DNA from 3 places in the Crassaminicella indica genome. Region 3 is predicted to be linked to each of the others. Evidence: predicted binding sites of a transcription regulator. Region 3 holds the regulator's gene; each other region holds the start of a gene.
The links. The regulator HrcA, encoded in region 3, represses chaperone genes, less so after heat shock. The targets are predictions, from matches to a motif close to TGTTAGCACTCNNNNNNNNNGAGTGCTAACA.
Positions count from the first base shown of each region.

Region 1 (7,810 bases), 910 kb from region 3:
CAACTAACTGTATCGTACCACCAAAGCAAGAACATATAGAAAGAATTTATACTACTGGTTCTACAGGTTATCCAGGATGTAAGCATATTGAAGCAGATGAAAATGGAAAAAAAGATTTTTCTGAAATTATCGAGCATGCTAAGAGATTAGCTCCACCTACGGAAATAGAAACAGGTAAAATTGTTGGAGGATTTGCCCATGCACAAGTTTTTGCACTAGCAGATAAAATAGTAGATGCTATAAAATCTGGTGCAATAAAAAAATTCTTTGTAATGGCTGGCTGTGATGGAAGAATGAAATCTAGATCATATTATACTGAGTTTGCAGAAAAATTACCAAAGGATACAGTTATTTTAACAGCTGGTTGCGCTAAATATCGTTATAATAAATTAGATTTAGGCCAGATTGGAGGAATTCCAAGAGTACTTGATGCAGGACAATGTAATGATTCTTATTCATTGGCAGTTATTGCTCTTAAATTAAAAGAGATATTTGAGCTTAATGATATTAATGAATTGCCAATAGCATACAATATTGCTTGGTATGAACAAAAAGCAGTAATTGTATTACTTGCATTACTTTACCTTGGTGTAAAAAATATTAAGCTTGGACCAACACTACCAGCATTTTTATCACCTAATGTAGCAAAAGTGCTTGTTGATAATTTTGGTATTAACGGGATCAATAGTGTAGACGAAGATTTAGAACAATTTTTAGGATAAGCTAAAAGAGAGGGGAAATTTATGATAGAGCAAGTATTCAGTTATAGTACAGAAGATAATACAGCTGTTGAAAAAATTATTATGGATGAAAATATCAATTATATTCATATGATTTTTAACAAAGGAGAAGGATTGCCTGAGCATTATTCAAATTCTAATGTTTATATGACAGTAATTAAAGGTGTACTGTCAATACAATTAGATGAGCAGGAGGTTCATGAATATGTAAGAGGAGCTATACTTAAAATTCCTTATAATACAAAAATGAATGTAAAGAATCTTCATGATGATGTTCTCGAGCTAATTGTTATAAAAGCTCCAGCACCAGATCATTTTAATAAATAGATAGAATAAGACATCAATGCATAATCTTATGTGTTGATGTTGTTTATCTATAAAATGAAAAATTAAAATATTAACAATTGCCTGATAAAATAATTGACAACCTTTTATGATCCCTTTATAATTTATTATAAGCAAAATGATAAAAAATTAACGAAAGGGGTTTGCATTGTGTGGGAAAAAACTATGCCAATTAATGAAGTAAGAGAATTAAGAGGAAAAACCAGTATATTTTTAGGAGCAGGTGCAATTGAAAAAATATTTGATATAGCTAAGGAAATAAGAGAGAAAGGAATTGATAAGGTAGCAATCGTAACAGGAAAGTCATCTTATATAAAATGTGGTGCGTGGCATTATGTAGAAAAAGCCCTGAAGGAGAATTATATTGAGTTTGTATTATATAATAAAGTAACTCCAAATCCATTAAGCACTCAAGTTGATGAAGCAACAAAGATGGCAATAGAATTAGGAGCTAAAGCAGTTATTGGTATTGGTGGTGGAAGTCCTATTGATACAGCAAAATCTGTGGCAATTATGACTTTATATAAAGAATATACAACAGCAGATTTATATGAGTATAAATTCACACCAACTAAGGCTCTTCCAGTAATAGCTATTAATACAACACATGGAACAGGAACAGAAGCAGATCGATTTGCAGTTGTAAGCGTATTAGAAGGTGGAAAAGAATATAAACCAGCGATAGCTTATGATTTTAGTTATCCAATATATTCTATAGATGATCCAAAATTAATGGTATCCCTTCCTAAGTCGCAGACAGCATATACATCAATAGATGCTATTAACCATGTTGTAGAAGCTTGTACTACAGCTGTAACGACTCCATATTCTGTAATGCTAGCTAAAGAAACAGTAAGGTTGATGGCTAAATATCTACCAGTGGCATTGGAAAATGGGGAAGATTTAGAAGCAAGATATTATCTTACATATGCTTCTACAATTGCAGGAATTTGTTTTGATAATGGCATGCTTCATCTGACTCATGCTTTAGAACATCCGTTGAGTGCTATAAAGCCTGATTTAGCACATGGTTTAGGATTAGCTATGTTATTGCCAGCAGTAGTGAGAAATATTTATCCAGCAAGAGCTGAAGTATTAGCAGATGTATTATCTCCAATAGTGCCAGAGCTTAAGGGTACAAAAGAAGAAGCTGAAAAAGCAGCAACAGGTGTTAAGGAATGGTTAGCAACAGTTGGTGTTAAGGAGACATTAACTGATTTAGGATTTAAAGAAGAGGATATAAAAAAATTAGTTGAATTAGCATTTACAACTCCTAGCTTAGATTTATTGTTAGGCTGTTCTCCAATACCAGCAACTAAAGAATTAGTAGAGAAGGTTTATAGAGAATCTTTATAATAATATTGTAAAATATTTATAATTTAAGCCATAGCTCATAGAGCTATGGCTTATAATTCACCGTCACGCCCGAAAGGTTATGCCGGTGAATTATTTTTTTTTGAAAATTTTTACTATGCTTTAATTATATCTTTTTATAACAAATTAGTAAAATAGATTTATTATGAGCTTAGACATTATAGCATAATAGTTCTAAGCGTAGTATAATAAGAGTTGGTAAATATTCACATAACTAAATTGATTATAGGGGGGATTATAGTGAATAAAAAAATAAATACATTATATTTTAGTGCAACAGATACAACTAAAAAAATAGTATTAGGAATAGCTGAGAAGCTTTCAAAGAATATGAGTAATATCAATCATATTGATTTTACACTACCAGAAGCTAGAAAAAAGCCTGTATCTTTTACAAAAGAAGATGTTGTTGTTGTAGGTGTTCCTGTTTATGCAGGAAGAGTACCTAATGTATTGCTGAAATATTTAAATACGATTACAGGGAATGGTGCATTAGCAATTCCTGTAGTTGTTTATGGTAATAGAAATTATGATGATGCTTTAATAGAATTAAAAGATATTTTAGAATCAAATGGGTTTAAGGTGATTGCAGGAGGAGCATTTATAGGAGAACATTCATTCTCTAAAATTCTTGCAAAAAATAGACCAGATGAAAAGGATATGGCTATAGTAAGTGATTTTGCAAAACAGATATATAAAAAAATAACTACGCAGGATGAGATTCAAACTGTAATTGTAAATGGAAATAAGCCTTATAGAAAATATTATATGCCTAAAGATAAAAATGGTAATCCTGTGGATATTAGAAAGGTTAAGCCAAAAACAAATAGCAATTGTATTGATTGTAAACTTTGTGTAAGTATTTGTCCTATGGGTTCTATTGATTATCAAGATGTATCTAAATTCAACGGAATTTGTATTAAATGTGGTGCCTGTATTAAAAAATGTCCTGTTAATGCAAAATATTATGATGATAAAGATTATTTAAGACATAAGCATGAATTAGAAATAGATTGTATAGAGAGAAGAGAACCAGAAATTTTTATATAAAAAAGTATTGACAAATCATTAATAAAAGTGTATTTTAAAATTGGAATTAGCACTCGCCTTGAGAGAGTGCTAATAATATAAAAATTTTAAATAAGAAACCTTCATTTTAGATGTTAATGGAGCATTAAATATATTGACTATCAATCTTCTTTTGAAGCCCCCAGTTTAATGAAGTAAGTGGGGGTAGTTCACGATGAGGGGAGCGATTAAATTGGAAAAAAAACAGTTTCAAGCAGAATCTAAACGATTATTAGATTTAATGATTAACTCAATTTATACCCATAGGGAGATTTTTTTAAGAGAGTTGATTTCTAATGCTAGTGATGCAATCGATAAAATTTATTACAAAGCATTAACAGATGAGAATTTGACTTTTAATAAAGATGATTATTATATTAAAGTGTCATATGATAAGGAAAATAGGATATTAAAAATCTCTGATACAGGGATAGGTATGACAAAAGAAGAGCTTGAGGAAAATTTAGGTGTTATTGCAAAGAGTGGTTCTTTTACATTTAAAAAAGAAAATGAGTTAAAAGATGGCTTTGATATTATAGGACAGTTTGGTGTAGGATTTTATTCTGCATTTATGGTGGCTGATAAGGTTACTGTAATAACTAAAGCTTTAGGAAGTGATGAAGCTTTTAAGTGGGAAGCAACAGGTGCAGATGGTTATATTATTGAACCATGTGAAAAGGAAGCTGTTGGAACAGATATTATATTAAAAATAAAAGAAAATACAGAGGATGAAAAATTTGACGAGTATTTAGAAGAATATAGATTAAGGGCGATCATTAAAAAATATTCCGATTTTATTAGATATCCTATAAAAATGGATGTAACGAAAAGAAAATTAAAAGAAGGTACAGAAAATGAATATGAAGAATATGTAGAAGAAACAATTGTAAACAGTATGGTGCCTATTTGGAGAAAAAATAAAAATGAGCTTAAAAAGGAAGATTATGAGAATTTTTATGCTGAAAAGCATTATGGCTTTGATAAGCCGGCAAAATATATTCATATTAGTGTAGATGGAGCTGTAAGATATAATGCTATTTTATTTATTCCAGAAAAAATGCCTTATGATTTTTACACTAAGGAATACGAAAAAGGTTTAGAGTTATATTCTAATGGTGTATTAATCATGAACAAATGTGCAGATTTGTTACCAGATTATTTTAGCTTTGTAAAAGGAATGGTTGATTCAGAAGATTTATCCTTGAATATATCAAGAGAAATGCTACAGCACAACAGACAGTTAAAAGTTATTGCAAAAAACATTAAAAATAAAATAAAAAATGAATTAAAAAATATGTTGAAAAATGAAAGAGAAAAATATGAGCAGTTTTATAAAACATTTGGAAGACAGTTAAAATATGGTGTTTATAGCGATTTTGGTGCCAATAAAGAAGTGTTACAAGATTTATTGATGTTTTATTCCTCAAAAGAGAAAAAAATGGTAACTTTAGAAGAATATATATCTCGTATGCCAGAAGAACAAAAATATATCTACTATGCTGCTGGAGAAACAAATGAGAGAATTGAAAAATTACCTCAAACAGAATTAGTAGCAGAAAAAGGATATGAGATATTATACTTTACTGATGATATAGATGAATTTGCTGTTAAAATGCTTATGAATTATAAAGGCAAGGAATTCAAATCTGTTTCAAGTGGTGATTTAGGGATTGAAGAAGAAGATAATGAAAATGCTTCTAATAAAGAATACGAGGATAGCAAAGAAGTTTTTGAATATATGAAAAATGTTTTAAAGGGTAAAGTTAAAGATGTAGTAGTATCAAAAAGATTAAAAAATCATCCTGTATGTTTGTCAAATGATGGAGAATTTACTATAGAAATGGAAAAAGTATTAAATGCTATGCCAAATCATCCAGAGATAAAAGCAGATAAGATTTTAGAAATAAATGTTCAACATGATATATTTAAGACATTAAAAGAAGCTTTTGAAAATGATAAAGAAAAGCTAAAGCTTTATACAAATATATTGTATAATCAAGCATTGTTGATAGAAGGATTGCCAATAAACGATCCTGTGGCTTTTACAGAAGATATTTGCAAAATAATGATTTAATAATTGTTATTTATAATGATGTAGAGCAGATGACATTAGTCATATGCTCTTATTTTTTTGTAGTTTTTTATTTTACACTATTATGTAACACTAGTATTGCTAATTAAATACTATAATAATAAATATTTGCATTTTAAATGAGAAGGAGATAAATATGGTGAAAGTATCTATTGTAATGGGGGTTTACAATGGTGAAGAATATTTGAAAGAAACTATAGATAGTATTTTAGCTCAAACATATCCAAATTTAGAGTGTATTATAGTTAATGATGGTTCTACAGATGGTACTAAAAATATACTTAATGCGGTTAAAGATGAAAGAGTAAAGATTATTCAATTAAATAAAAATCAAGGTGCAGCTAATGCATTAAATATAGCTATTGAAAAAGCAGAAGGGGACTGGATTGCTATACATGATGCAGATGATATCAGTTTGCCTGATCGTATTAAGGAGCAAGTGGCTTATGTAAAAAGGAAGCCTCATGTGGTGGCTGTAGGCTCCTTTATTAAATGTATTGAGGGAAAAAATATTTCAGCAAAAAAGATTACACATATGAAAAGTATTGAAAGATATAAAAATTCAATCATTACATGGAAGCAGATAAAAGAGGAGCTATTTAAAGGCTCTCCTCTCACTCATGGTTCACTTTTTATATCTAAGAAAGCTTATTTTAAGGCTGGAAAATATAATCCTAAATATAGAATTGCTTATGATTATGATTTGTATATGCGCTTAGCATTTATAGGTCCAATAGAGAATATACCTAAAGTTTTATATAAATATAGAATATCATCTAATTCATTATCCAATTTAAATATAAAAAAAACAGCTAGTGAGTTTTTAATAGCTTCTACTAAATATATCCGAGATTACTGTTTTTATAATAAAAAAAATAAACCCTGTGTAATAGTTTATGGAACAAATAGAGGTTGCCAAATGTTCAAAGAATTAATGATGCTAGAAGAAAATTTGAAGATTAATGAAATGAGGTTTGATTATAAAAAGGAGAATGTTGAAAATGATTATATGGACTATAAGGATGGTAAAATAGATGCTTTCATTATTCTTAGTAATTTTACAGATGAATTAAAGCTAAAAAATTTCTTAAAAAACAAAGGATTAAAGTTAAATAAAGATTTTTTTACCTTATGGTCGACCCTGTAAAGTTTTTGAAGGGAGGTTAATGTATGAAGAACAATAATATTTATGACTATGAACAAGCAATAATGGATATTGATCAAGTATTGGATTTTATAGATGAAGCTATAAAAAAGCATAAGCCTCTTTCTATTAGTCGTTTTGGGCATGGAGAAATAGCTTATATGGGATGGCTACAATTTCCCAATTGGACAAAATTTTTTGAGCCAAATAGTTCTTATGCAGGTGCAACAGCATCTATAGCAACAATTAAAGAAGCTTTAATCAAAGCATTAAAGGCTACGGATATTGTAGGCTTTCATACATTATGTGGTAAAGCTATGGAGGATCAAGAAGCTGCTAAGCTAACCTTAGAATTTATAAAGTATTTAGATTTTAGACCAAAACATGTTTGTTCAGCTTTTATTACCCATGAAATGATAAAAAATGATAGATTTTGGAGATGTTTAAAAGACAAAAAAATTGCATTAGTTGGTCGAAGAGCAGCTGAGGCTTATCATATTTTTGAAGCTCAAGGTATTCATGTAGTTTATACTACTATTTTGGAAGGCTATGAGGAAATAGAAATTGTTTATGATGAATTATATAAGAGAACAGATTGGGATATTGCTTTGCTTTCTGCGGGAATTCCAGCAACTATTCTTGCTCCTAGATTAGCTAAAAAAACAAATAAAGTTGTAATAGATTTTGGTCATGCATTAGATAAACTTATTGATGGAGAAAATTTTAATTATGAAAAAATATTAAGGAATTGGAAGGCGAGGAATACTAAAAAAATGCTTGTATCTATGGTTATGGCTGTTCATAATGGTGAGATATATTTAAAAGAGGCTTTAGATAGTATGTTATCTCAGACATATAAAAATATTGAAATAATAATTGTAAATGACGGTTCTACTGATACAACAAAGGATATATTAGATCAGATAACTGATAATAGAGTAAGGGTTATTCATTTAAAGGATAATAGAGGTGCTGCTAATGCACTAAATATAGGCATTAAGGAAGCGAATGGATCGTGGATTGCAATACAAGATGCAGATGATAATA
Region 1 is NZ_CP078093.1:1,768,790-1,776,599, forward strand. It holds gene hcp (hydroxylamine reductase) at 1-722, shown strand, start outside; gene KVH43_RS08305 (cupin domain-containing protein) at 744-1,067, shown strand; gene KVH43_RS08310 (iron-containing alcohol dehydrogenase) at 1,236-2,441, shown strand; gene KVH43_RS08315 (EFR1 family ferrodoxin) at 2,700-3,509, shown strand; gene htpG (molecular chaperone HtpG) at 3,721-5,601, shown strand; gene KVH43_RS08325 (glycosyltransferase family 2 protein) at 5,756-6,766, shown strand; gene KVH43_RS08330 (GT-D fold domain-containing protein) at 6,790-7,810, shown strand, end outside.
Region 1: the regulator HrcA is predicted to act here: its motif matches at 3,554-3,584, upstream of htpG (molecular chaperone HtpG).

Region 2 (7,810 bases), 490 kb from region 3:
CTTGCAGATATTGCCCCTACACTTTTACAAATGATGGGTATAGAAAAGCCTGAGGAAATGACAGGTACATCTCTTTTAGTACCTGTTGCAGAAGCTGTAGAAGCATAATAATTTTCTATAAAAATAGGTAGCTATGATAGTCTAACTTTTAGACATATATCATAACTACCTATTTGTTTTAAAAATTATATATTTCAGTATTTTTAACCACTAAATCCTATTCCCACTCAATAGTTGAAGGTGGCTTACTCGTTATATCATAAACGATTCTATTTACATTATCCACTTCATTTACAATTCTATTTGATATTCTTTCAAGTACTTCATATGGAATCCTTGCCCAATCTGAAGTCATACCATCACTACTTGTTACAGCTCTTATAGCTACTGCATGAGAATACGTTCTTTCATCTCCCATTACCCCAACACTTCTGATGTTAGGCAAGCAAGTAAAATACTGCCATATTTTGCGATGAAGGTTTGCTTTTCTTATTTCTTCTCTTAAAATTGCATCTGATTCTCTTACTATATGAAGCTTCTCCTCTGTGATTTCACCAAGAACTCTTATCGCAAGCCCTGGTCCAGGGAAAGGCTGCCTCCATACAATTTCTTCTGGAATTTCTAATTCTTCTCCGACCTTTCTTACCTCATCTTTAAATAATTGTCTTAAAGGTTCTATTAATGAAAACTCCATATCTTCAGGAAGACCACCTACATTGTGATGACTTTTTATAACAGATGCTGTATCTGTTCCGCTTTCAATAACATCTGGATAAACTGTTCCTTGTACTAAATAATCTATTTGTCCAAGCTTTGAAGCTTCTTCTTCAAATACACGAATAAATTCTTCTCCTATAATTTTTCTCTTTGTTTCAGGATCTGTTACACCTTTTAGTCTTCCTAAGAATCTTTCCTGTGCATTGACTCTTATCAAATTCATATGGAATTTTTCTTTAAATATTTGTTCTACTTGATCTCCTTCATTCTTACGAAGAAGTCCATGATCTACAAAAATACAAGTTAATTGATCTCCTATAGCTTTATGCACCATCACTGCTGCTACAGATGAATCTACTCCCCCTGATAATGCACAAAGTACTTTTTTATCTCCTACTTTTTCTTTTATCTCTTTTATACTTTGTTCAGTAAAGTTATGCATATCCCAATCTCCACTTAAACCACATACTTCATATAGGAAATTTTTTATCATTTCTTTTCCTTTTTCAGAGTGCTCTACCTCTGGGTGGAATTGTACTGCATATAATTTTTTATCACGATTTCTCATAGCTGCTACAGGGCAATGTTCTGTAGTAGCTGTAACTTCAAATTCTACTGGTGCTACCTCAATAAAGTCCGTATGGCTCATCCAACATTTAGAATCATCAGGAATATCTACAAATATACCTTCTCTATTTTTTATACGCAATGCTACTCTTCCATACTCTCTTGACTGAGCTCTACTTACCTTTCCACCAAATAAATGTGCCATTAATTGTCCACCATAGCAAATCCCAAGTACTGGAATTCCTAATTCAAATATTTCTTTACTAATTGTAGGAGCATTTTCTGCATATACGCTAGCAGGTCCTCCTGTAAAAATAATCCCCTTAGGATTTTTTTCTCTTATTTTTTCCAAAGAAGTAGTATAAGGAACTACCTCACAATAAACCTTTGCTTCCCTTACACGTCTAGCAATTAATTCCTTATATTGTCCTCCAAAGTCTATAACAAGTACTAATTCATGACTATTCATAACTTCCTCCTTTAGTCTCTTACACTATAATTTGGTGCTTCTTTTGTAATAGTAATATCATGCGGATGGCTTTCTTTAAGTGAAGCTGCTGTAATTTTGATAAATTTTCCATTTTTTATTAAGTCCTTGATATTTGCTGCTCCACAATAGCCCATTCCAGCTTTTAATCCACCAACCATTTGATATACAATATCTTTTAATTTCCCTCTATATGGAACCATTCCTTCTACACCTTCAGGTACAAACTTTTTGGCATCCTCTTGGAAATATCTATCCTTGCTTCCAGCAGCCATAGCTCCCAAAGATCCCATCCCTCTATATACTTTAAAGCTTCTTCCTTTATAGATTACTGTTTCTCCTGGACTTTCTTCCGTTCCAGCAAATAAAGATCCCATCATACATACTTCTGCACCAGCAGCAATAGCCTTTGGAATATCTCCAGAATATTTGATTCCTCCATCAGCAATTATAGGTATATCATACCTTTGAGCAACTGCTGCACAATCAGCTATTGCTGTAATTTGCGGTACGCCAATCCCTGCAACTACCCTTGTCGTACAAATAGATCCAGGTCCTATTCCAACCTTTACAGCATCTGCTCCAGCAAGAATTAATTCCTCTGTTGCCTCCCCTGTTGCCACATTTCCTGCAATCAATTGTACTTCCTTAAAAGCTTCTTTTATTTTCTTTACTGCATCTAATACCCCTTGTGAATGACCATGAGCCGTATCAATAACTATTACATCTACACCTGCTTTTATTAAAGCTTTTGCTCTTTCCATCATATCTCCTGTAATACCAATTGCAGCACCAACAAGCAGTCTTCCTCTTATATCCTTTGCTGAATTTGGATATTGTATTGCCTTTTCAATATCCTTTATTGTTATAAGCCCTTTTAAATATCCTTCATCATCTACAATTGGAAGCTTTTCTATTTTTCTACTCTTTAATATCTTTTCTGCCTCTTCCATAGATATACCTTCTCTTGCCGTAACCAAATTCTCTTTTGTCATAGCATCTCCAATTTTTTTGTTTACATCATTTTCAAATCTTATATCTCTGTTTGTCAATATTCCTACTAATTTTTTATTCTCATCTGTGATTGGAACACCTGATATATGATACCTTTCCATTAATTCTAATGCATCTGCAATCACATGATCTGGTGATAAGTAAAAAGGATCTACAATAACACCGTGCTCGCTTCTTTTTACTTTATCTACCTCTAAAGCCTGCTCTTCAATAGACATATTCTTATGAATAATCCCAATGCCACCTTCTCTAGCAATAGCAATAGCAAGCTTTGCTTCTGTTACTGTATCCATTCCCGCACTCATTAAAGGAATATTCAATTTTATTTTTTTTGTAAGTCTTGTTTTTGTATTTACATCTTTAGGTAGTACATTAGACTTTTGAGGTACCAATAGCACATCATCAAATGTTAATCCTTCTTTTATAAATTTTCCTTCCATCTTATCCTTCCTTTCTGTTTTCCTATGTTTTATTTATATTTTTTACAATATATACAAAAAAATCCATGTAATATTTCACGAGTGAAATTATTACATGGTTTATCTACAAATCCACTATATATATAATAATTCCACTCATAGTCAGATCATTTACGGTGATCTTGTAGAAACATCCAAGCCATATCCTTGGACATATATGAGAGGCAATCAATATTTATTTTTCTATATAAAGTATCAAATATTCACCATCCTGTCAATATAAATTAAGGAAAATTAATATATTCGCAATATTCATATTATATAAAAAGAGAATAGCTAATCGAGCTATTCTCTTTCATTTATTACATCATACCTGGCATTCCGCCGCCCATTCCTGGCATTGCAGCACCTGCATTTTCTTCTTTAATATCTGCAACAGCAGCTTCAGTTGTTAGAAGCATTGCAGATACAGAAGCAGCATTTTGAAGTGCTGAACGAGTAACCTTTGTTGGGTCAACAATACCTGCTTCTATCATATTTACATATTTTTCATTTAATGCATCAAAGCCTACGCCGATTTCACTATTTTTAACTTTCTCTACAATTACAGATCCTTCTAATCCTGCATTAGCAGCGATTTGTCTAACTGGTTCTTCAAGAGCACGTCTAATAATAGTTGCACCTGTTTTTTCATCTCCATTTAATGTTTCTATTAGCTTTTCTACAGCATCAATAGTATTGATTAATGCTGTACCACCACCTGCAACAATACCTTCTTCAACAGCAGCTCTTGTTGCGTTTAATGCGTCTTCAATTCTTAATTTTCTTTCTTTTAATTCAGTTTCAGTAGCTGCACCTACTTCGATTACTGCTACACCACCAGAAAGCTTTGCAAGTCTTTCTTGTAATTTTTCTTTATCAAAATCAGAAGTTGTTTCTTCAATTTGAGTTTTAATTTGTCTTATACGATCTTGAATCGCTTGCTTATCTCCTGCACCATCAACTATTGTTGTATTTTCTTTGTCGATTTTAACAGAATTTGCACGACCTAGCATATCTAAAGTAGTTTCTTTGATATCTAATCCTAATTCTTCAGAAATTACAGTACCACCTGTTAGAACTGCAATATCTTGAAGCATAGCTTTTCTTCTATCTCCAAATCCTGGAGCTTTTACAGCAACACATTCAAATGTTCCTCTTAATTTATTTACAACTAATGTAGCTAATGCTTCTCCTTCAACATCTTCAGCAATAATCAATAATTTTTTACCTTGTTGTACTATTTTCTCTAATACTGGAAGAATATCTTGAATATTTGTTATTTTCTTATCTGTAATTAATATATATGGATTTTCAAGTACTGCTTCCATTTTTTCAGCATCTGTTACCATGTAAGGAGATAAATAACCTCTATCAAATTGCATACCTTCAACTACTTCTAAAGTAGTTCCCATTGATTTTGCTTCTTCAACAGTAATAACTCCATCTTTTCCTACTTTTTCCATAGCTTCTGCAATCAAGTTACCAATTGTTTCATCTGCTGCAGAGATAGATGCAACTTGTGCAATAGCTTCTTTGCTTTCAATAGTTTTAGAAATCTTTTTAATTTCTTCTACTGCAACATCTACAGCTCTTTGGATACCTTTTTTAAGAATCATTGGGTTTGCACCAGCAGCAACATTTTTAAGTCCTTCTCTAATAATAGCTTGCGCTAATAATGTAGCTGTAGTAGTACCATCTCCAGCAACATCATTTGTCTTTGTAGCTACTTCCTTTACAAGTTGTGCACCCATATTTTCATAAGCATCTTCTAATTCTATTTCGCGAGCTATAGTAACACCATCATTTGTAATAAGTGGTGAACCAAACTTTTTATCTAAAATTACATTTCTTCCTTTTGGTCCTAATGTAACTTTTACAGTATCCGCCAATTTGTTTACACCAGCTTCTAATTTACGGCGTGCATCCTCACAAAATTTAATCTCTTTTGCCATAAATAATCCCTCCTATTATGTAATCTATTTTTATTACTCAACTACTGCTAAAATATCACTTTGTCTTAAAATTGTATACTCAACACCATCGTATTTTACTTCTGTTCCTGCATATTTAGAGAAAATTACCCTGTCTCCTACTTTTACTTCCATTTTTACTTCTTTTCCATCTACCATTCCACCTGGTCCTACTGCTACAACTTCAGCCATTTGTGGTTGTTCCTTTGCTTGTGTTGGAAGAACAATACCACTTTTTGTTTTTTCTTCTGCTTCAAGTTTTTTAATGACTACTCTGTCACCTAATGGTTTAATGTTCATGAGTAACCCTCCTTATATATTTCATTTATAATTTTTACACTTTATTAGCACTCACTAAGGTTGAGTGCTAATTATAATGTATTATATCTATATCTATTAATCAAATCCTATTATATTATATTTTAAACCCATATTCCATATTTTATTTCATTTTTTTAAATTTTATTCCATTTTTTCATTAAATCTATTTTTTTCTTTTGTTTTCTCTTTTTCTCTTGTTTTATAAAAATCATTACAAAAAAAGCCGATAAATTCTATCGGCTAATATCTTATAAAGCATGTAAACATTATACCTTAAATTTAGCTACTTCCTCTTTTAATTTATCCACACTTTTCTTTGATCTTAAAACTTGTTCCACAACTTCATTTGACTTACCATTTACCTCAACAGCTCTATTTGCTATATCTGTAGTTCCCATTGCACCTTCGTTAGCTGCTGAAGCAACACTCTCAATAGCAACTAAAACATTTTTTATAAAAGCTAAAAGTTCTTCAGAAGTAGTACTAAATTCATTTACCAGCTCATCTACAAACTTTGCATCTCCATCATATTTTTCTGCTAAATCTAACATAACCTTATAATTATCCACTACATCTGTAGACATAAAAGTAAGCAAACTATTTGAACTGCTCGAAAGATTATCTACTGAATTTATAACTTTAGTTGTTACATCTTGAATTTTAAGCACAGTATCTTTTGATTGCTCTGCAAGCTTTCTTATTTCTTCGGCTACAACTGAAAAGCCTCTTCCTGCTTCTCCAGCTCTTGCCGCTTCAATAGCAGCATTTAATGCAAGTAGGTTCGTTTTTTCTGTTATCTGCATTATAGATTCGGACAAGATATGAATTTGTTCAACTACCTTTGAATTTTTTATTGCCTCTTCAAGTTCTTTTTTTGTATTAGTAAACACTTCATATATTTTCTTTTGAGCAGCATGAATATTTTCTTTAGTATTTTTTGCCCTCTCACTTATTTCACTAGCAGCAATTGCACCTTCTTGAGATCTCTTTGTCATAGTTTGAACTGCTATTTCAATTTCTTGAGATGTTGCTGTCATTTCTTCTGATGAAGCAGCCATCTCTTCCATACTCGCTGCAAGTTCTTCTGTTGTTGCCGAGATCTCTCCTAAATTATCATTTAACACATACATATGATTCATAACATATTCTACTTCGCCTTCTATAACTATTGATTCACTTTTAATACTATTCATCAAATTCTTCAATGAATTTTTCATATTATTAATACTATTCATCATAGCTCCTATTTCATCTTTTCTAACTAAATACTTATGATCAATCTCCTTAGAAAAATCTCCCTCTGCAAGTAATTGTAAATAATCAGAAGTTTTTATAATAGGAGTAGTAATCCTCTTTACACTAACGCTAATGAAAACAATTGTTATAATTAACACAATTATTAAAGCAATTAAAATTTTAAAAAATATATTTTGAGCATCTGCTATTAATTCATTTTCTGACATAAATGATGCTAAAACCCAATCTATACCATCCACTCTATATAGATTTGTAACATATTTTTCTCCATCAATAGTTATATTAAAAGTCTTTAAATTCTTATCTAATATCTTATCTAATCCTTCTATCCCAACTTCTTCTATTCTTTTAAAATTATTATCAGGATTATTCCCATCTGCTAAAATAATACCTGTATTATGTGCCAGCATAAAAAATCCTGTTTTACCTATTTTCATTTTATTTAGCATATCACTAATGACTGACTGTTCAACATCAATTCCTATTACTCCAAGCAAATTTCCATCTTTATCCGCAAATGACCTCACATTGCTAATATTTACAGACTTGTCCTCGAGTGACAAATATGGAGCTGTTCTTTTTATAGAACCATTTCCACTTAAAGCAGTTTTATACCATACTCTTTTTGTTGGATCATAATTTTTTTCTACAACACCTTCTGGATATACTAAATAACCACCATCTTTAGTTGCTAAATATACATATTTTGTCCCTTTATGGGTATTAGCATAATGCTTAAACATCTCAAAAATCTCTTGTTCTACTCCTCCATTTCTCGAAGGAGTTATCTGAATTTTTTCGTTATTATTTTTATATGTAGTAATATTATTAACAGATTGAAGGACCAATGGATGCTTTGCAAACATATTTATATCATTATCTATTTGGTCATAAAATATTTTAATTGTTCTTGCTACTGTCTCCATACGTTCATTAGAATTAGCAAAATAATCTTTTCTAGCTTTTGTACTTACTTGATATTTTACAATTCCTCCAATAGCTATTAACAAAACTAA
Region 2 is NZ_CP078093.1:414,600-422,409, forward strand. It holds gene gpmI (2,3-bisphosphoglycerate-independent phosphoglycerate mutase) at 1-108, shown strand, start outside; gene guaA (glutamine-hydrolyzing GMP synthase) at 218-1,753, opposite strand; gene guaB (IMP dehydrogenase) at 1,765-3,225, opposite strand; purine riboswitch at 3,344-3,445, opposite strand; gene groL (chaperonin GroEL) at 3,567-5,198, opposite strand; gene groES (co-chaperone GroES) at 5,232-5,516, opposite strand; gene KVH43_RS02080 (methyl-accepting chemotaxis protein) at 5,804-7,810, opposite strand, start outside.
Region 2: the regulator HrcA is predicted to act here: its motif matches at 5,559-5,589, upstream of groES (co-chaperone GroES).

Region 3 (7,810 bases):
ATTAATGAATGGTATTTTAATGGTAGATGATTCTTTTCGCATGATGATGATGATTGAGGAACCAAAGGTTTTTGGATATAAAAAGCTTAATAATCAAGTACATGAAATATGTTTTTGTGGAGAAAAATTTTATGTAGATGAACAAAAAATTATTCATGTATATCAATCGATAAAAAGTGAAGTAGAAATTTTTATAGAAATATTAAAGGAAAAGAAAAATGTGATTTGTAAGTATTGGTAAGGATCAGCCGAGTGATTAGCTCGGCTGTTATTATGAATCTTTATAAAACAGAACTCTATACGAGCAAAATGAATTATGATATAATGTTAAAGATTACCGTAGTGTATAGAGGAGGAGTAGGAATGAGCAGTAATCGTCAACAAAAGATACGTAATTTTAGTATTATTGCCCATATTGATCATGGTAAATCTACCCTTGCCGATAGATTGATAGAAAAAACAGGCTTACTTACACAAAGAGAAATGAAAGCTCAAATACTGGATAGTATGGATTTAGAAAGAGAAAGAGGAATAACCATAAAGCTTCAAACAACACGTTTAATATACAAAACTAAAGATGGTGAAGAATATATACTTAATTTAATTGATACACCTGGACATGTGGATTTCACCTATGAGGTATCAAGAAGTCTAGCTGCTTGTGAAGGTGCTATTTTAGTAGTAGATGCAGCTCAAGGTGTAGAGGCTCAAACTTTAGCAAATGTATATTTAGCACTTGAACAGAATCTAGAAATTATCCCTATTATTAATAAAATCGATTTGCCTAGTGCTAGACCAGAGGAAGTAAAACAAGAAATAGAAGATATTATTGGTATTGATGCAAGTGATGCACCATTAGTTTCAGCAAAAGCTGGATTAAATATTGAGCAAGTTTTAGAAGCAATCGTAAAAAAGGTTCCGTCTCCTGTTGGAGATGAGAAGGGTCCTTTAAAGGCGTTAATATTTGATTCTTATTATGATAGTTATAAGGGTGTTATCGTTTATGTAAGAATCAAGGAAGGAACGGTAAAACCGGGAGATAAGATTCTTATGATGGCTACTGGTAAAAAATTTGAGGTAAATGAAGTAGGTGTATTTATTCCTGGTCCTATGAGTGTGAATGAGTTAAAAGCTGGAGATGTTGGTTATATAACAGCAAGCATAAAAAATGTAGCGGACACAAGAGTGGGTGATACTGTTACCAGTGCGCAAAACCCTACTGATGAACCACTACCCGGTTATAAAAAAGTAGTGCCAATGGTATATTGTGGTGTGTATCCAGCAGAAGGAGAAAAATATGAAAATGTGAGAGATGCATTGGAAAAATTAAAAGTAAATGATGCTGCGTTAGAATTTGAACCTGAAACTTCTAATGCATTAGGATTTGGTTTTAGATGTGGATTTTTAGGACTGCTTCATATGGAGATTATTCAAGAGCGACTAGAAAGAGAATTTGATTTGAATCTAATTACTACATCTCCAAGTGTTATATATAGAATCACGAAAACAGATGGGGAAGTTTTGATGATTCAAAATCCAACAAATTTACCTCCAACTCAGGAAATAGCTTTCATGGAAGAGCCTATTGTAGATGCAAATATTATGGTTCCTAATGAATATGTTGGAAATATTATGGAGTTATGTCAAGATCGAAGAGGAACTATGAAGCATATGGAATATATAGATGACAAAAGAGTGTCACTACATTATGAACTTCCATTAAATGAGGTAATATATGATTTCTTTGATGCTTTAAAATCTAAAACAAGAGGGTACGGGTCCTTAGACTATGAATTCAAAGGTTATCAAAGATCAAAACTTGTAAAATTGGATATATTATTAAATAAAGAGGTTGTAGATGCATTTTCAATGATAGTACATGAGAGTAAAGCCCAATCTAGAGGTAGAGTTGTTTGCGAAAAATTAAAAGAAGTAATTCCACGCCATATGTTTGCTATTCCAATACAAGCAGCTGTTGGTACAAAGGTTATTGCGAGAGAAACCATTAGTGCTATGAGAAAAGATGTATTAGCGAAATGCTATGGGGGAGATATATCTAGAAAGAAAAAGCTTTTAGAAAAACAAAAAGAGGGTAAAAAACGTATGAGACAATTAGGGTCAGTAGAAGTACCACAAGAAGCTTTCATGGCTGTATTAAAATATGATGATAAAAGATAGTCACCAAATGGTGACTATTTTTGCTAAAAGAGGTGAAAATAAATGAAAGAAATAGGCATATATATTCACATACCGTTTTGTAAACAAAAATGCTTTTATTGTGATTTTTGTTCTTTTAGTAATATGGAAAAATATATTACAAAATATATAGATGCTTTGAGAGAAGAAATAAGGGGATGGAAAGAAAAGTTAAAAGCATATGAAATAAAATCTATATTTATAGGAGGAGGAACTCCATCGATTCTTCCAATCAAAGAAATGGATAAAATAATAGATGCAATTTATTCAAACTTTCATATTAATAAAGATTTAGAATTTTCTATAGAAAGCAATCCGGGAACACTTAATAAAGAAAATCTTGTATATTATTTAAATAATAATGTTAATAGACTAAGTATGGGGCTTCAAGCATGGCAAGATATTCATCTAAAAAGTTTAGGAAGAATACATAATAAAGAAGAATTTTTGAAAAACTTTTTATTAGCAAGAGAAATAGGTTTTGAAAATATTAATATTGATTTGATGTTTGGGTTGCCTGATCAAAGCTTAAAGGACTGGGAGGAAACTTTATATCATGTTGTTCAGTTGAATCCAGAACATATTTCAGCATATAGCTTGAAAATAGAAGAAAATACAGTTTTTAATGAGTTATATGAAAAAGGAAGCTTAAACTTACCTTCAGAAGAACTTGATCGAGATATGCACCATTTTGCAATAGATTATTTATCTGCTTATGATTATAAACACTATGAAATATCTAATTTTGCAAAGAAAGGAAAAGAGTGCATACACAATCAAATCTATTGGAAAGATAAAGAATATATTGGATTCGGTTTAGGGGCTCATTCATATTTTAATAAAAAACGCTTTTCAAATACTAAAATAATGGAGGAGTATATAGATAATATTCATAAAAATATAAGTCCTTGTGCATTTGAAGAAATCATTTCAAAAAAAGATGAAATTTCAGAATATATGTTTTTAGGACTAAGAATGATAAGAGGGATAGTGATTGATGAATTTAAGGATCGATTTGGATTTAATCCTTATGATGTTTATGGGGAAGAAATTATGAAGCTTAAAAAACAGGGACTTTTATATACAGATGAAAAAAGCATACGATTGACTAGAAAAGGGATAGACTTATCTAACCAAGTCTTTGTAGCTTTTTTATTAGATTAAAAAAATAGCAAAAATGATATTGACAAATGTTTTTATTAATGATAAGTTAAAATCGTAATAGATTAGCACTCATTCAATGAGAGTGCTAACAAATAGGAGTGATATTATGGAACTGGGAGAAAGAAAGTTGAGGATTCTGCAGGCCATAATAAAAGATTTTATTTCTACAGCTGAACCGATAGGCTCAAGAACCTTGATGAAAAAGTATGATTTAGGAGTAAGTGCTGCGACTATACGCAATGAGATGGCGGATTTAGAAGAAATGGGGTTTTTATACCAACCCCATACTTCTGCAGGGAGGATTCCATCGGATAAAGGTTATAGGTTATATGTAGATAGCTTAATGATTTTAGATAAGCTAGCTCAAAATCAAAAGCAGGCTATAAAAAAGAGCTTTATAGAATCAGTAGGAGAATTAGAACAAATAATTACGACTACTTCAAAAATTTTGTCTCAAATGACGAAATTAACTTCTATTGTTTTATCTCCACAGTTTGAGCAAAGCAAGTTAAAATCAGTACAGCTAGTTCCAATTGATGAAAAAAGCATATTGCTTGTGATCGTATCAGAATCTGGCATTGTAAAAAATGCAATTTTAAGAATTAATGAAGATTATACTTTTGATAACTTAGGCATGATATCTAAAATATTAAATAGTAAACTTAAAGGATTAACTATAAGAGATATTGATATTCATGCAGTTGAAGAAATAAAAACCGAGATGAGAATATTTCATTCATTAATTGATGCAATTATTCCAGTTTTATTGTCAACACTAGAAGAGATGGTCAATGTACAGTTATATTTAGATGGGATAACAAATATTTTTCATTTGCCAGAGTACCATAATATCGAAAGAGCAAGAAATTTTATTGAGATGTTGGATCAGAAAAAGCAGATTATGGAATTGTTAATGAATAGTAAAGATGGCTTAGATATTACTATTGGGAAAGAAAACAAGCATGAAGAAATGAAAGACTGTAGTATAGTAACGGCAACCTATAAGGTAAAAGGATTTATTGTTGGAAAAATTGGAGTGATTGGACCTACAAGGATGAACTATGAGCATATTATTTCTGTTGTAGATTATGTGACTAAAAATTTAACAGAATTATTAAATGATCGCTAAAAAAGAATATAGATAGGGTGCAAAGTAATTTTATTTTGCACTATATCTATCTACATATTTAAAATATAAAGCTAGGTAGGTGAAAGCAATGGAAGGGAATACTTATAAAGAAGAGCAAAATGATGAGAAAGTAGATAATAAAAATGATGAAGCTGTAAATAGCAGTTTAGATGCAGAAAAAGAAGTACAAATGGATGAAGCTAGTGTAGATATTAAAAAGTTGCAAGAAGAAAAGGAAGAGCTAAATAGTAAGTATTTGAGAATGACAGCAGATTTTCAAAATTATAAAAAAAGAGTCGAAAAAGAAAAGAGCGAAATCTATCAATTAGCAAATGAAAAATTAATTTTAGATTTACTTCCAATTGTAGACAATTTTGAAAGAGCTGTAAAATCTTATAAAGACGAAGGAAAGGATGAATCTTTTACACAAGGTATAGAGATGATTCTACAGCAACTTTTAGATGTATTCAAAAAAAATGGAGTAGAGGAGATTGAAGCTTTAGGAAAAGAGTTTGATCCAAACTTTCATCATGCTGTAATGCAGGAAGAAAGTGATGAGTATGAAAGCAATACAGTCATAGATGTTTTTCAAAAAGGATATATTCTTAATGGTAAAACAATTCGACCAAGCATGGTTAAAGTTGTAAAATAAAAATTTTATATATAAGATGAAGGAGGAAATGAAACAATGGGTAAGGTAATTGGTATTGACTTAGGAACAACTAATTCATGTGTTGCAGTTTTAGAAGGTGGAGAGCCTGTTGTAATTCCAAATGCTGAAGGTAATAGAACGACACCATCTGTTGTTGCATTTACAAAGAATGGGGAAAGATTAGTAGGAGAAACAGCTAAAAGACAAGCGATTACAAATCCTGATAAGACGATTATATCTATAAAAAGACATATGGGTACTGACTATAAAGTAAATATTGATGGAAAAGATTATTCACCACAAGAAATTTCAGCAATGATTCTTATGAAGTTAAAAGCAGATGCTGAAAGCTATTTAGGTGAAAAGGTTACAGAAGCAGTTATTACTGTTCCTGCATATTTTACAGATAGTCAAAGACAAGCAACAAAGGATGCTGGAAAAATTGCAGGTCTTGAAGTAAAAAGAATTATCAATGAGCCTACAGCAGCATCACTAGCATATGGACTTGACAAAGAAAATGAACATCAAAAAATTATGGTATTTGACTTAGGTGGAGGTACTTTTGATGTTTCTGTTCTAGAGCTTGGAGATGGAGTATTTGAAGTATTAGCTACTCATGGAAATAATCATCTTGGAGGAGATGACTTTGACCAAGCAATTATAGATTTCTTAGCTGAAAGCTTCCAAAAAGAGCATGGCGTTGATTTAAGAAAGGATAAGATGTCTTTACAAAGATTAAAAGAAGCTGCTGAAAAAGCGAAAAAAGAGTTATCAAGTACACAAACAGCGAATATTAATCTTCCTTTTATTACAGCTACAGCAGAGGGACCATTGCACTTAAATATTGATTTGACAAGAGCGAAATTCAATCAGCTTACAGCACATCTAGTTGAAGCTACAATGGAACCAACAAGAAAAGCATTAAAGGATGCAGGGCTTTCAACAGGAGAGATTGATAAGGTGATCCTTGTAGGAGGTTCAACTAGAATTCCAGCAGTGCAAGAAGCTGTTAAAAAACTTACTGGAAAAGAACCTCATAAAGGAATAAATCCAGATGAATGTGTAGCATTAGGAGCTGCTATTCAAGCAGGTGTATTAACAGGAGAAGTAAAAGATGTATTGTTGCTTGATGTAACACCGCTTTCATTAGGAATAGAAACCTTAGGAGGAGTATTTACAAAGCTTATAGAAAGAAATACAACTATTCCTACAAGAAAGAGCCAGATCTTTTCTACTGCAGCAGATAATCAAACAACAGTTGATATTCATGTGCTACAGGGAGAAAGACAAATGGCAAGTGATAATGTAACATTAGGTAGATTCCAACTAGGTGGAATTATGCCAGCACCAAGAGGAGTACCTCAAATTGAAGTAACATTTGATATTGATGCGAATGGTATTGTAAATGTTAGTGCAAAGGATAAAGGTACAGGAAAAGAGCAAAAGATTACAATTACTGCATCAACAAATTTAAGTGATGAAGAAATAGAGAAAAAAATAAAAGAAGCTGAACAGTATGCAGAGGAAGATAAGAAAAGAAAAGAAGCTATTGAAGCAAAAAATAAAGCAGACACAATGGTTTATGAAACGGAAAAAGCTCTAAAAGAAGTTGGAGACAAAATTAGTACTGAAGAAAAAACAAATATCGAATCAAAGCTTGAAGTGCTTAAAAAAGCTTTAGAAGGTGATAATACAAAAGAAATTAAAAAAGCAACAGAAGAATTAACAAGTGCTTTCCATGCATTATCTCAAAAAATGTATGAACAGGCAGCACAGCAAGGTCAAGGAGCAGCTGAGAGTCAAAATACACAAACACAGCAAGAGAATGTTGTAGATGCAGATTATGAAGTTGTAGATGATGATAAATAAATAAAAGGCACCCAATAGGGTGCCTTGAAAATGTGAAAAGTCTTGCGAAAAATAGATATTTTTCATATAATTGATATAGTTTGTGATTCTCACAAAACCTGATTAGAAAGGCGGTGAGAAGGGTGTCTAAAAGAGATTATTATGAAGTTTTAGGCGTTGACCGTGGTGCTGATGAGCAAACAATAAAGAGAGCTTATAGAAAATTAGCTATGAAATATCATCCAGATAGAAATCCTGGAGATAAAGAGGCGGAAGAGAAGTTTAAAGAAGTCAATGAAGCTTATGAAATATTAAGTGATCCAAATAAAAAAGCAAGATATGATCAATTCGGTCATGCAGGTGTAGATGGTAATGCACAGGGTGGATTTGGCGGAGCAGCTGGATTCGGTGGATTTGAAGATATATTTGGAGATATATTTGACATATTTGGCGGAGGCTTTTCAAGCTCAAGAAGAAAAGCAGGACCTAAAAAGGGTGCTGATTTAAGATATGAATTAGCTATAACCTTTGAAGAAGCTGCTTTTGGAGCTGATAAAGAGGTAATTATTAGAAGACATGAAAAATGCAGCACATGTAATGGTACAGGAGCAAAGCCTGGAACAAGTAAAAAGACTTGTAGCAAATGTAATGGAACAGGAGAAGTACGTTATGCAACAAGAACACCATTAGGACAATTTGTAAATGTAAAAACTTGTGATGTATGTAATGGAGAAGGTTATATTATAGAAAATCCTTGTATAAAATGCAATGGAACAGGAAAAGAATTAAAACAAAAGAAAATACAAATAAAAGTTCCAGCA
Region 3 is NZ_CP078093.1:2,682,311-2,690,120, reverse strand. It holds gene KVH43_RS12820 (hypothetical protein) at 1-241, shown strand, start outside; gene lepA (translation elongation factor 4) at 364-2,178, shown strand; gene hemW (radical SAM family heme chaperone HemW) at 2,221-3,360, shown strand; gene hrcA (heat-inducible transcriptional repressor HrcA) at 3,467-4,489, shown strand; gene grpE (nucleotide exchange factor GrpE) at 4,578-5,141, shown strand; gene dnaK (molecular chaperone DnaK) at 5,178-7,010, shown strand; gene dnaJ (molecular chaperone DnaJ) at 7,133-7,810, shown strand, end outside.